Regions from separate parts of the Paenibacillus sp. FSL L8-0436 genome, predicted to be linked through region 1. Evidence: predicted binding sites of a transcription regulator. Region 1 holds the regulator's gene; each other region holds the start of a gene.
What was found. The regulator LexA, encoded in region 1, represses DNA repair genes until DNA is damaged. The targets are predictions, from matches to a motif close to CGAACATATGTTCG.
Positions count from the first base shown of each region.

Region 2: the regulator LexA is predicted to act here: its motif matches at 2,646-2,659, upstream of NSS79_RS25425 (YolD-like family protein).
Region 3: the regulator LexA is predicted to act here: its motif matches at 1,339-1,352, upstream of NSS79_RS25475 (ImmA/IrrE family metallo-endopeptidase).

Region 1 is NZ_CP151955.1:4,227,781-4,232,507, forward strand. It holds gene metH (methionine synthase) at 1-7, opposite strand, end outside; gene NSS79_RS19165 (FixH family protein) at 127-549, opposite strand; gene NSS79_RS19170 (HAD family hydrolase) at 789-1,574, opposite strand; gene NSS79_RS19175 (hypothetical protein) at 1,610-2,137, opposite strand; gene NSS79_RS19180 (DUF896 domain-containing protein) at 2,188-2,397, opposite strand; gene NSS79_RS19185 (LysM peptidoglycan-binding domain-containing protein) at 2,508-2,921, opposite strand; gene lexA (transcriptional repressor LexA) at 3,215-3,841, shown strand; gene NSS79_RS19195 (L,D-transpeptidase) at 3,970-4,308, shown strand; gene NSS79_RS19200 (multidrug efflux SMR transporter) at 4,725-4,727, opposite strand, start outside.
Region 2 is NZ_CP151955.1:5,535,310-5,540,036, reverse strand. It holds gene NSS79_RS25445 (glycosyl hydrolase) at 1-455, shown strand, start outside; gene NSS79_RS25440 (PA14 domain-containing protein) at 507-1,070, shown strand; gene NSS79_RS25435 (PH domain-containing protein) at 1,088-1,588, opposite strand; gene NSS79_RS25430 (hypothetical protein) at 1,781-2,425, shown strand; gene NSS79_RS25425 (YolD-like family protein) at 2,710-3,051, shown strand; gene NSS79_RS25420 (hypothetical protein) at 3,078-3,662, opposite strand; partial or broken gene NSS79_RS25415 (ATP-binding cassette domain-containing protein) at 3,898-4,727, opposite strand, start outside.
Region 3 is NZ_CP151955.1:5,540,127-5,544,853, reverse strand. It holds gene NSS79_RS25485 (hypothetical protein) at 110-289, shown strand; gene NSS79_RS25480 (hypothetical protein) at 531-695, opposite strand; gene NSS79_RS25475 (ImmA/IrrE family metallo-endopeptidase) at 778-1,320, opposite strand; gene NSS79_RS25470 (YjfB family protein) at 1,432-1,608, opposite strand; gene NSS79_RS25465 (hypothetical protein) at 2,366-2,578, shown strand; gene NSS79_RS25460 (hypothetical protein) at 2,568-2,831, shown strand; gene NSS79_RS25455 (NucA/NucB deoxyribonuclease domain-containing protein) at 2,901-3,338, opposite strand; gene NSS79_RS25450 (cytidine deaminase) at 3,487-3,903, shown strand; gene NSS79_RS25445 (glycosyl hydrolase) at 4,412-4,727, shown strand, end outside.

The DNA of each region.
Region 1 (4,727 bases):
TAGCCACTTCATATCCCCCCAGTAAAACATTAGAGTAAGTTTAGCAGAATAAAGCGGAATCGAAAAGCCTTCCTTTCCACTCTGCATAATAGTTTTTCTTTATAGCCAGCCTCTATCTTTATTTCATTATGGCTGCACTGTAAGTTCTTTAGTCGGCATAGAGTGCTGTGTTCTAGCTGTTACATGCGAAGTCACATCATATTTGCCTTCCTTTACCAGGATCCCCTCAGCTTTATATGTACCGTTGCCGGAGAGCTTGCCTTCAAGCTCCTGCTTGTCTTCTTCATTATTCTTATTCACAATCTCAAAAAGCACCGCCTTCGCATCATCCACAGCTTCACTGCCCTGGGTAACCACAGCTTCGAAAACTACCTTTTGATTTACCGCCACGTCCACCGGATTCCAGCTCAGCTCGACGTGAATCGGTTCCATAGAGTGCTCTGATCCGTCATGCATATGGCTTGATTCTCCATTATTACCTGAACAGCTTACAATCATTGACATCGCCACAATCGTAAAAAGAGCAATCAGCTTCTTGGGTTTCATCATCCGGAGTCCTCCCGACCAAGGTAGAATTTATAATGATATTTCCAGCTTGTGTTTGCATTCTTTTTCTATTATACACAACATATTCGCAATTTTAGAAGATTGCTTAAACTTTCACGCCTTTTTCGTGAAGTTAGTCATATACAGATGGATTCTCTCCCTATAATAATTGACCAACCTCTTGCTTTGAGCGCAAAAAAGCCAGCATCCCATTAGGGGATACCGGCTTTACAAAGGTTACACTATAGCGATTGTACCAGGGGGAGGAGCTCAGAGAGATGGCCGATTCTATAATCCGGCTGAATCTCAGGATTTGGTAATTTGCCAGTACGGTTGATCCAGACAGTAGTCAGGCCAGCGGCCAAGCCGCCCTTAATATCCGTCGTGAGTTTGTCGCCGACCATGATCCCTTGTTCAGGGGTTACATCCAGCAGCGAAAGAGCATGCAGGAAGATATCCTTGTCCGGCTTTCCTTTGCCAAAACTGCCTGAGATGACTAAATGATCAAAATAGGGGATAAGCTCAGGCACTCCGTCGAGCTTCTCCTGCTGCAGTGACGGGCAACCATTTGTGAGCAGCAGCAGCTTCACCTTACCGCGGAGCGCATCAAGCACCTGTAACGTCTCTTCATACATGTAAGGCAGGCTACGGCGCTCGGCAGCAAACCTGTCTGCCAGCGTTTCGGCAAGCACCTCATCTTCGACACCGAGGGAGGCCAGACCACGCCGCCACGATTCTTTACGGTATACAGGAGCCAACTGTTGGAGCTTACGGAACTCCGGTTGTTCTCCAGCTGAGAAATTGGACCAAAGTGCTTCATAAGGATTAATCCCGATCATTTTTGTGAAAGGGAACGTCTCATAAGTCTCATAAAGATTCCTGGCTTCCCTGCGAACGGCAACTTCAAGCTCTTTAGGATCAATGGAGTCACCTGCAGCTTCACATGCATTGCGGAAGGCTTCTTCAACACTCCGTTCATCCCAGAGCAATGTATCGTCAAGATCAAATAGTACGGCGGTAATTGGCATTAGATTTCTCCCTCTCCCTATGCTGTTATATCTTCCTACTCGTGTACTACTTCGATGTTATTGGCTTTGCCGAACTCCTCCAGGCGTACACCCATGGCCTCAGTGTTATACCGGTTAATCAGCTTGGAGAAAATCCACTGTTTGCGCTTGCCCTTATATTTAAGCACAACCACTCCACGGGACAAAGTGATCTTCTCAATATCTCCCGCCTGCAGCCAGCGTTCACGGTTATACTTAATCGTAGACACTCTGTTGCGCTCAACCTTCAGATACGGACGCCGGAAGAATAGAAGTGCCGCCAGCGCAAAGTAAAGAACGACGCCCAGCCAATTGGCAAGGATGCCGCTGCCTCTGGCCTCGTCGATCGAGCCTACCACCCAGAACATAATTCCAAGCAGCATTAGAACAACTGGAAACGCAATGTTGCGGCCCTTAAAGATATCACTGTTTTTCGCAGCTGATTTTGACGAAGAAGCATAAATGGAATCCTTGCCCTGCTTCTTTCTTTGCTTGTTGACCTGCTGTGTGTTGCGTTGAACCATTCTTTCCCAAGAACGGGCCATGTCAGTTCCCCCTAGTCATCCTGTAATATCTATGAAAAAGACACACTGGACTAATGTTTGAGTCCCTTGTTGCCTTGTTCATGCTCATCATTATCCACGATTTCAATGGTGTCGAGCTGAGCCCGGAAGTTGCTGCGGATGTTGCCCAGATAAATCTCGCGGAGCTTGGCCCGTTCAGCCAATTCCTCTTCACTCAGGCCGCCATTCTTCTGTTTGCGTGCCAGTTCATTGATGCGTGCGACCAATTCGTCAATATTCAATGCTTTCCCCTCCCCTATAAATTCATTCTAACTTTGCCATGAGAAAAAGAGCTTGTCAAGGTCTACCCCCTGAAAGCTCTTTACGTCAGTCTATACTGCTTATGATGAAGTTAATACACAGGCAATGTCAGTATATCTCCGGCCTGAATGTTCCCGTTCTTCAAACCGCTTGTTTTTTTAATTCCTTCTATATATACGACCGTCTTCATACCCGCTGGTTTGTTCTTAAGGGCGATACTCCAGAGCGTGTCTCCGCGTTCAACTACTACCCGTTTCTCCTGCTTCACTAATGATGCTGAACTCGCAAAAACATTACCAACAACTGTAAATCCGGATACAACAAGCATAAAGACCAGCACAAGCTTCACCAGATATTCTTTACGGTATAATCCTAAGATCGCTGCAAATAAAGCGGCGGCGGATTGTTTCATTTCATTCATATGATTAGAAGCAGATTGTCCTCTAGTAGATTCAACTTCACCGGCCTCTTCGTAGATGCTGCGGTATGTACTGTATTTTAACATTGTCATCGTCCTCCAAACACTTGTTCTTACTTTCGAAAATAATATAACACGAACATGTGTTTTGATCAATAGATTTTTTAGAACAATTGTTCGCTTTTTTTTCGTATCCTTAAATGTGCCAGTTTCCAGCACCGGCTTTGCCTTTTCCCGCCATTTTCAAGCCGTTATTAGATACTAATATGGTAAAAAGCTACTATTTCCACTATTAATCTCAGATTGTTAGAACTTATGTTTGTACGAACGGAAGTTCTATGTTATAATTTTCCCAAACATACTATATGGGGTTGATTCCGATGTCAAAGATTTCGAGTCGTCAACTGGCGATCCTGGAATTTATACGTAACGAAGTCCGTAGCAAGGGTTATCCTCCGTCCGTCCGGGAAATCGGTGAAGCTGTAGGCTTGGCCTCAAGCTCCACAGTGCACGGCCATCTGGACCGGCTTGAGAAGAAAGGCCTTATCCGCCGCGACCCTACGAAACCGCGTGCAATTGAGCTGCTCGGCCAGGAAGATTCCGAGAATGTACATCAATTCGTACAGACGGTTACCCGTATTCCTGTCGTAGGTAAGGTCACCGCCGGGGTGCCGATTACCGCAACGGAGAATATCGAAGATTACTTCCCACTACCTTCCCACTATGTGGGGGACAACAAGGTATTTATGCTCTCCGTTCTCGGTGACAGCATGGTGGAAGCAGGTATTATGAATGGTGACTACGTAATCGTCCGCCAGCAGCAGACTGCTGACAATGGCGATATCGTCGTTGCCATGACTGAAGAAGACGAAGCTACAGTCAAGACATTCTACAAAGAACGTGACCACATTCGTCTACAGCCGGAGAATCCGGCTTATGAACCCCTCCGTCTTAACCGCGTTACGATTTTGGGACGAGTTATCGGTCTCTTCCGCGATATCCATTAATATTATTGTTCATATTTAAGGGCTGCTTCGCTTTTTCAAGTGAAGCAGCCCTTTCCCCTTTTCAAACATTTCCTTCGAACAGCAACAGCACTCCGCACATATTCTGATATCAAAGGAGTGCTGAACCTATGCCTAATTATCGGATTATTGTTGATCTGTCGCAGCGCATGCTTTATTTGCTTGACAATAACATCGTTACCCGAGGGTTCCCTGTCGGTATTGGCACCATGCTTACCGTTTCACCGGTGGGAGAATACACTATCATTAACAAACAGCCTAAGCCTGGCGGACCCTTTGGTGCATTCTGGATGGGTCTATCCAAACCACATTACGGCATTCATGGAACGAATGACCCTTCCTCCATCGGTCATATGGTCTCCCATGGCTGTATCCGCATGTACAATGAGGATGTGCTGGCCCTTGCAGCAATCGTGCCTATTGGAACACGGGTTACAATAAGGGAGTAACAGTATGGTGGTCAGACAAAAAGCAAAAACACCCTAAGGATCACCAAGAAATGATCAAGGGTGTTTTTCATTGTGCTTAATATGGGTCTTTCCTGTCTACTGATTCATATCGGTCGCGTATTTCACGATTTTTAGCATATATGTACAAATCCAAAGCTATTATTCCTCTCCGGGCAAGTTTAACCAATAGTACGAATGCGTAAATACAAGCTACAACCGATATGAGCCACATCAATACGCTAAACACGCCAATTCCATTAAAGAATAAATTTCCCCGATGCACAGACAACTTTCACTCACTCCCCTGTATTTTTGAATATGAAAATACCCCACCGTTCTGGCAGGGTACTGTTATTTCGTCATTATAATGTTGTTTGGAACAAATTGTATATGATCTTTATTTCAACAGCTTCGGCTTA
Region 2 (4,727 bases), 1.3 Mb from region 1:
CCTGGTCCAATGTCTCCGTGAGCCTTAGCGAAGTTGATTTTGCCAAATACCTCACTCCCGGTACCGCTCAATACAATGCGTTAATGAAGGATCTGGACAAGACGGCCCTTTCTTTAAAAAAACTGAGGGATGCCGGTGTGCCTGTGTTGTGGAGACCGTACCATGAGATGAACGGCGGATGGTTCTGGTGGGGGCAAAAACGCCGCTTTACCGAGCTTTGGAACCTTATGTTCGAACGGTATACGGTTTATCATAAGCTGCATAATCTGCTCTGGGTGTGGAGCCCGAATGCCAAAAATCAGTGGTGTGACGAGCCTGCGGGGTATTATCCCGGTGCGGGAAGAGTGGATGTGCTGGCGCTGGATATTTATGAGGGTGATTTCAAAAAGAGTCACCACGACACCCTTTGGGATCTGGGGCGGGGCAAGCTGATAGCCATTGGGGAGAACGGGTAGCTGCCGTCCCCGGCCCTGCTGGCAGGTTCACAGAATAAATGGTCGTACCAGATGACCTGGGGCAAATTGCTGTACGAGAATAACAGCGATGCGGTCATTAAGGCTTTTATGAAGGACAGCTTTGTACTCACGCGGTCAGAGTATACGGTCAAGGCTGCGGAACCAGTCTCAGCGCCTCCGGCAACTTCGTTGACAGGACTTCGGGGAGAGTATTACAATAATGCGTCACTTAGCGGCACTCCGGTGCTGGTCCGCACCGATACCAATATTAATTTTATCTGGAAGCAGGGTGCTCCCGATCCGGCGGTTCCGGCCAATTTATTCTCAGTGCGCTGGAGCGGCAGGCTGAAGGCGGGCTACAGCGAGGATTATACGATTTACACTTCCTCGGACGACGGCATCCGGGTGTGGATTGACGGAGTGCTGGTGATTGACAGCTGGATGAAGCAAAGCGGGCAGGAGCGCAAGGGCAGCATCGGGCTGATTGCCGGCAAGCTGCATGAACTGAAGGTGGAGTATTACGAGAACCAGGGCGATGCGAAGGCGGTGTTAATGTGGGAAAGCTCCAGCCAGCCTAAAATCGTTATTCCGGCCGGAGCGTTGTATCTTCCGTAACGGGCTGCCGCAACAACTTAGATTTGCTCGCGGTAGCTGATGTTGTTGGCAATTTTTTCGTTGCGGACAGCGCCTCGCAGCACATCCTTCACAGACTGCACCTTGCGGATTTTCCGGAACAAAAGCTGTGGTGTTGAAGGGTCATCGGAGAAGACAGTAAGCGTTCCGATTCCAAGCAGACGGTCCGGAATGGACTGGGCTACCGAGAAATCATTTACCCGCAGCAGTTCAATTTCTTCGAGATCTTTGCCGATAAGTCCGGTTTTGACCATAATCCGCTGACTGGTGATCGTGTAGGTAGTTGTGTTAAGGCCTATGAGGCCTTTGAGGCGGTCGGAAATGCCGGCGGGTTTACCCTCCCACAATTCGACTTCCGGACCTGAGCCGGAGCTGGTCATTCCTTTAGCTGACGTTTGGTGCGGTGCCGCTGGAACCGTTCCATCGACAGGCGCTCCGCATTTTCCGCAAAATTTGGCACCTTGCTTGTTTTCTGCACCACAGGCTGTGCAATAAGCCATAAGGGATCTTCCTCTCTTATTCCGGATGAAATGATTATAGTATACCATTAGATTTCCGGTCACGGCCGGAGATCTTTTTACCCATGAATACGCTTAATTTTAGGAAAATGTTTCATTCGGGCGCATTTTACAATATTTTCATTTGCACTTTGCAAAAGCCGCCATTATTCTGTTAAGTGGAGGGATTCAAAAATGAGAAAAGCTTTACTGACAGGATTACTTATGGTGGTGGTTATCCTCAGCGCCTGCAGCAATAATAGTTCAGCCCCCGCATCAGAGGAAGAAGCGCAGGAGACCGTACAAAACTTCTACGACAAGATGTCAAAATTCGATGAAAAGGGCAAGTCTTCCCTGGATAATTTCAACACTACTTTAACCTCTTATTCGACAGGAAAAGCCTCGGACAAAGAGCTGGAGAAAGCGGTTGATCAATTCCAGGATGCGACATCGGAAATTGCCGATGAGGTGGGGGATGTGAAGATTTCCAAAAACCTGCCCGAAGAGGTTCGAAAACTACTGAGTGAATCAATGATCGCTTTTAAAAGCGCGTACTCCATTAAAGAGCAAGCCTCGAAAAGCGCCGTTTCTCCCGACGTTACGGCCGATGAGTTCAATGCGATGAACCAGCAGGCGGATGTGGCGATGCTGTATGGCATTTCCAAGCTGAACGAAGCAAGGGCTGCCGTAGGGCTGATCGAAGACGGGATCGGCACAGAAGCTGCGGGGACTGCGGATGCGGAGTCTGGTACAGCAGTGGGCAGTACGGACGTAAAGCTGGCTCCGACGACAGAGAATAGCACAAATTCCGGGTCATCGACCATTACCGGCGGCAAATAAGGAATAACCACAATTAAAGTTGAGGTCTGTAGTTACACAAAATGGTAAAAGGCGCTTCACAGCTGCAGGCTGTGTGCGCCTTTTTGTTTGTTATTTGGAACGGAGCAGCCGTTTTTTCCATTTATAATATATAGAATTATACACCTATTTTGTGGAAAACAGGCACTTCCCTCTGTCATTTATTTCTGGTTGATTAATAAGCGGAACTGCAGATATAATACAAACATACGTTCGTGTTATATAAAGCATAAGTAATGCATTAACCATCGGGAAGGGGAATGGCAATGACACTCGGCAAGAAGCTGAAAGGCAATGGCCTGTGGGAGAGCAGCCGGATGATGCTGCCGGAGCATAAGAGCCGGATTATAAGAGATGAACGGGAAACGTTGCGCACGATTAAGCCGATTCTGGATGAACAGAAGCTGGAAGAGATCGAGTGTACGCTGGCTCTGTCGCTGCGGGCGCATGTCCGTGTGACGGTTGTTCTGTTTGATCCTTTTGAGCGCAAGCTGCTGAGCGGCTTTGTGACCTCCATTCACACCCACTCGCGCGAATTCAAGCTGCAGTGGGCGGAGGAATGGAAATGGGTCAACGTGGACGATATTTTGGAGGTATACATCGTTTGATGATCGGTTGCCGGAATGCATGCGGATTATATTTTTTTGTAGGAGAAGACCATCATCAAGACCTCTATCTTTTGAATGATGCCCATATACCACATCAATATGTAGAGGACATTGAACAGATTAGGGGGAACAACAACGGTGAGGCTGGCGGATGCAACGGCAAACGTAATTCCCACAATGAGCGAAAGTATCCCGGCATACTGAGCGTTTACGAATAAATTGAACAAGGAAATGGAAGGATCATTTGGACGGGACAGCGCAAAGTACTGCCTGAACTGGCTGAATACATTCTTAACGATAAACTGCAGACCGGTAACATCGAAGTACGGATTGATCTCTGTTTTGTTCGCACCGGCGAATACGATCGAGAGATAGGCGTAGGACAGGATAAACAACAGCAGATTGCCGGGATTTCTGCGCAGCGGGGGGAGTAGCTCCATGCAAACCGTCACGCTGGATAATACATAGATAAAGGGTAAAATCAGCAGTACAAAAGGCATTATATAGGAAAGAGGCTCAATCGCATAGCTTTCCCCCCTGCTGAGCTGCATGATCAGAGCCATGACTTCAACGGCCAGGGCAACCAGCCCAAGGTAGAGGGAATTTGCCAAACGTTTGGATTCCGTATATTAATGCACATTTAAGGGAGAGGTAGTATAGTACATCTTCAGTTGCAGCGTCGCATCTCTTCCGATGGAGTTTCGGATCAGGAAGATACCCCCGAATAGCAGCAGACAGTTAAAAAACAACACCACCAGCAGACCCATCCATACGGAGTTATAGGTCCCTCTGTAGTGCCCGTCAAGGAGACTGTTTTTAATAACAGTGGTTAGGCTGCCGGTAGTATCACTCGCCAGAAAGTAATAATAAGTACAGCACGCAAACACTACGATTGTCCACAGAAAGCTTGCTCATCGTATGCGTTCCTTCACCAGGACCAGAGATACAGACAAGAGATTTAAGGCAGAGGCGGTTCTTGTCATGCTGGTGATTCTCCTTTGATCTCATCCTGGTGGATGAGATAGAGGTAGACATCCTCAAGGGTGGGATAGACCGGCTCGGCCCGGGCGCTTGGCGGAGTTGACGAAAGGACACGGACCTCAATTCCGTCGCTAGATCTATTGCTGCTACTGCATATGTATTGTCTTGAAGGGTAGCAAGCCCGCTGTAATCCACGTTCATCTTCCATACCAGGCCTTCTACAGGTTCTGTTAATTGGTTCACGGCTCCAGCCGCCAGAATTCTGCCTTGCTTCATGATAATAATGCTTCCAGCCAGTGCTTCAATATCGGACACAATATGAGTGGAGTAGATCACGGTTGCGTCTTGCGCGGCCTTGGTAATGAGATTCTTCAAATTTACCCGTTCGTCGGGATCGAGTCCCACCGAGGGTTCATCCAGCAGCAGAAACTTGGGATTATTAAGCAAAGCCTGGGCAATGCCGATCTGCTGCCTCATTCCGCCGGAGTAGCTGGCGATATACTGATCACCGACCTCATTCAAGTTAAGCGCACTTAAAAGCTCTTGTATTCTGCCCGCTGCAACATACATCAGGAATTCTCGACCTGACAAGGCCGGGAACAGTCCAAAGGATTGCGGCAAATAGCCGATCCTGCTTTTATACTTGTTCTGAATCGTGTTGATATCCACACCGTTGCAGTAGACAGTTCCGCTTG
Region 3 (4,727 bases), 1.3 Mb from region 1:
TTGGGAGATAGGTTACAGAGAGATGAAAGAAAGGTTAATTTCCTTTTATGAAACTTTTTAGATTTGGAAGCGTTTTATTGAGTATATACAAAAAAAGGAGATGGAGAATATGTCTGAGCAAAAGAAAATTCAGGAGCTTGAGCGCCGGATAGCTACGCTGGAGAATCAAGGCGGGCATCCACCCGGCCATGACTCCGGAAAAATATTGCGCAGGGTAATATGGGGGATTCTGATCGTGTTTTTCCTGCTGACGGCAATAGGCGTAATGCAGTTTGTGAGCTCAGGCTAGCCAGATTGTTCATTCGCTCTTCTCATGAACGAGCAGTGTAGTGCAGACAAGCGCTATCAGGATGAAGAAGAATACATGCTGCAGCAGAAAGACGGTAGTGCCGGAAAAGATTCAGTTCATCTTCAGCGGGATTTCATTAGGGCTTAAGCTAACGGGATTATAGTAAACACATACCCCCCTTATTAATAGATATGGACCCTGCCGGACGCCGGCGGGGTCACTTTTTTGTCCATGGGTCCCCCTAATCTTCTTCCTTCGGTTCTTGCAGCAGAATGGAGAAGGTCTGGGTTTCATGATCGACCTCAATGGTCTCAATGCCAACAAAATCCGGGATATCAGGATGCACGGCATCCACGCTGTAATCCGGATGGGTCATTAATAACTGGATGACTTGAATGGCGTCCATTTCGCTCCCCCTTACGGGTAAATTCACCCTATACATAAGGTCTCTGCATTTCATTATGCATAGGCTATTATCCCCGCAGTGTTTACCGAATATGTCGGTGGATTAAATTTCTGTCTTCGTTCCTTTCCATCACAGCCATCAATTGCCCTTGGAACACTCGTCTCTGAATCTGGTCAATCCGCTGCATGGCTAGCTCAGCAGGAACCTGAAAGGTTGAAGCGATATATTGGACGGCATCTTCACGGAGTTCAGGCAACGTTCTGGCGGAAATCATGGAGTAGGGCATCGCCGCATAAAGGATAAAACGCTCGGATTCATCCTCCTGTGCCTGTGTGAACTGTTCGGGCATCAGCGTGTGGTTACCGGCATGGCGAAGCAAATGGCAGAGCTCATGGAGGAACTCGAGACGCTGCAGCTCGGGTGGAAGGCTGCTGTCAATAAACATGCTGTACATGCCTGCAGAGGCTTCAATGCTCTTGCTTCTTACATCCAGATAATGAATCCAGATATTCAGCCGCTCCGATATGTACTCAATGGAGATTTGCGACGGCTGTTGCACGTTCAACCGCTGATATAAATCTTCAGTCCATTTCTCCAGGGCGGTCATTTGATAGTAGGATTGCATGGGAATCACCTCGATATAGGATCGTATGTTCGTATTAATGGCCAAAAGAAAAGCCCAAAGGGCTCAAGGGTAACCGGAACTCATGTTCTTATGTATGTAAGCATAAATCAATCAAACTACAATATCAAGTGTTTTTCCCAAGTTGGGGTGTGGGCTCTGCTGGAGCATTTGGACCAGATTCTGGCTTTGGATCTCAGTCGTTTTTGTGGCAATATTCATGACTTGCAGCCCTGCAGCCTGGTGTAGGGACGCCTGACTCATCGCCATTGATAATGCAGCAATGTCCATGTTGCACCTCCTGAAAGTTTTGTGAGCAATGCTTCCTGAAAGTTCTTCGTACAAAACTCACATCGAAAGCATACGCTAAGTTTTTTGAAGCTTCACAGCTTTGAATTTACATACTGTATATCGACAATGATGGGCCGATACTTTAGGTGAATGACATTTCTTTGCCGTTTGGCCCATACGGTAGATCAGCCTTTGACATATTCTGTGCTGTATTCAATATTCACGAGGAGGAATTTAAATAATGGGTGTAGATTATGGTTGCGGTTGCGGTACTAACGTTGGTGGAGTAAACCAAGGTCCTCCGGCAGTTATGCCGGTAGTAAGTCCATGGACATCGACAACCTCCATTCTGGTTCTCTTTATTCTTCTGGTAATTATTACAAAAGCCTGTATATTCTAAATCAGACTCAATCGAATGCTGCCCCGTCAGGCATATGCCAGATGGGGCTATTTCTTTTTTTTACGGGCTGTGGGTCCTATCTGACGTTTGATTCTTCCCGTGGTTTCGTCGACTTCAATGATATAGAGTTCTTTTACCGTGCCTGCAAGTGCAAACCATTCCTTGAAGGCTTCTTCCTCAGGCATGGGCCCGTAAAGCCTTTTTCCCCGATAACAAATATAGAACACCTTGGCTCTCCGCGCGTGGAATATTATCCCACTTTATATTACGCCTAATTGACGGAAGATTGCATAAAGAACATTTGTTCGCATATAATACATACAAATATTCCTGGGCTTTCTAAAGGAGGCGGTTTACATGAGTGTAAAAGAAATGGAGAAGCTGATCGGGCAGGTTATTGAGATTATATATGAGGACAAGTCGGGAAACATCACCCAGCGCAGAGTTGAGGTTCATGGGATTAAAGGTGGGCTGCTCCGGGCCACCTGCCTGACCACGGGCGGTCCAAGAGTATTCCGGACTGCTAACATCCTTGCCTGGCGCCAGGCAAAGGCCCGTTATGCTGGATGATACAGCGCGCAAGCTGCTGAGGATCATGTACCATTTCAGCAACCACTTCCGGAGGATGCCAACACTGCCTGAGCTTGCAAGGCTCAGCGGGCGGACACCGGCGGGAATCTATTCCGGATTTCGCGAGCTGGTGCTGGAGGGTCATATCCAATGGCAGCCGCCACAGCCTATAGAATTAGCGGTTATTTTGGTCGCTTGGGAAACTCCCGAGCCTGGGACGCATACTTCGATCAGCGGCCACTGGAACGACTGAGGCAATCTGCGTAGCGCTATGTACACAAAGAAACGGATACCTTCCGGGAGGACGGTATCCGTTTCTTTGTTATTTGAACATGAATTCTACCTTTGTTCCGTCGGCAAAATCCTCCAGCTGGTTGCCTACCCAGCTTCCTGCCCCGCGGTTATCGCTTGGCGTTATGTATTCAATGTCGGCTCCGGCGCCGCCTTCGTCACACATGGCCATCGGCCATTCATCACGGTCGTAGCCTTTTTTGGTCGGCACCCCTTTTAAGGATTCCTTGCGGTTCGCTTCGGCTTCCCCCCGGTTGATGGTGCAGATCGCCGATTCCCCGCTGCTGATTGCCTCCTGGATATGTCCGGCTGTCTCCGGGTAACGATCTGCCGGGAATTCGAGCTGGACTACCTCGGAGTCTTCCGAAGAAGGCGTCGTGACGTTCTGGCCATTATCTTCAAACCAGTAAGCCGCCAGGACCAACAGTGCAATGATGATAAGACTGGGGATGAATTTCTTCTTTTTCACATCTGCTCCTCCTAAAAGTTTTGTGAGCCTAGCTTCATGGATTCGGTTCGTACAAAACTGGCATCGGAAGCATAGGCTTAATTAGTATAGCGTAAGTTCAGTGTCCTTTAGTATACTAAGTTAGGAAAATAAAGGGGGGGACAGAGAGATGGGAAAAGAGATTTCAATTGAAGACCAGACGCTTATCGCCTCTGCGGTGGAGATTATCAAGAAACGGTATGAGTGGGAGCGGCATCATGTCAGTGCGGCCCTGCGCACCAAGACGGGAGAGATCTTCACGGCGGTTCACCTCGAGGCCAGCCTCTCCCGGGTTACTGTGTGCGCGGAAGCGATGGTGATCGGCAAGGCAATTTCCGAGGGGTACAAGGAGTTCGATACCATCGTTGCGGTGAGGCACCCGGACCCGGACAGCGAGGACAGAGAGATCAAGGTTGTCTCACCTTGCGGCATGTGCCGGGAGCTGATCGCTGACTATGGCAAGGATTGCAAGGTCATTCTAATCGAGGATGACAATTTGACCAAGGTCGACATTATTGATTTGCTGCCTTTGCGGTATGCAAGGTAAGAGGCAGCCGTCCCGGCATTATACATACGTCAAGAGTCGATGAGATCGGCAGGCCATGCATGGGGATATTAACCCAGGTTGGAGACACAAACCAAGAGCCTTCGGGCTCCTTTTTGCTGGCAGATGCAGCATGCGGCTATATGGTGAAATGAGAAGTAAAAGTGCATTTGAATTCGCCGCATGCGGGCTATATGGTGCAATGAGAGGTAAATATACAATTGAATTCGCCGCATGCGGGCTATATGGTGCAATGAGAGGTAAATATACAATTGAATCCGCTGTATGTGGTCAATTTGGTGAAATGAGAGGTAAAAGTGCATTTGACTGCACCACATCATACTTTATTTCGTCCTGATCTTTCCGCATAAATGGCTTCGTCCCTGGAAAAGGAGAGCGGAGCCGTTTCTTTGCGGGAACCGATAATTTTGTCCGTTTGTTGTCCATCCGCCGCCACTTTGTCCCAAACCTTGTCATAACATGGAATAAAACCAAGGGAGGGTGAACAAGGATGGAACAGCGTATACTCCAGGATAAGCTCGATTCGGCTTCAAGGCTGGTGAATGATGCCCAGTGGCAGGCAGCATTCAGCAGTCTGCTTAGAACTCCGGCGGACACCGAACTGGCGCTTCCGGCCTTGAAGGTGCTGAATACGTTATATTCGCTGCAAGGCACAGCAATCCTCAGCGGGCAGCATGATTATCTGGAGAGTCCGGATGAATTCAGCAACAAGCTGAAGAATACCTGCGGACAATATGCCGCGCTCCACGGCTATGAGCTGGGTGCGATCAACAATCAGACAGAGACAGTTATAGGGAGTCAGCGTC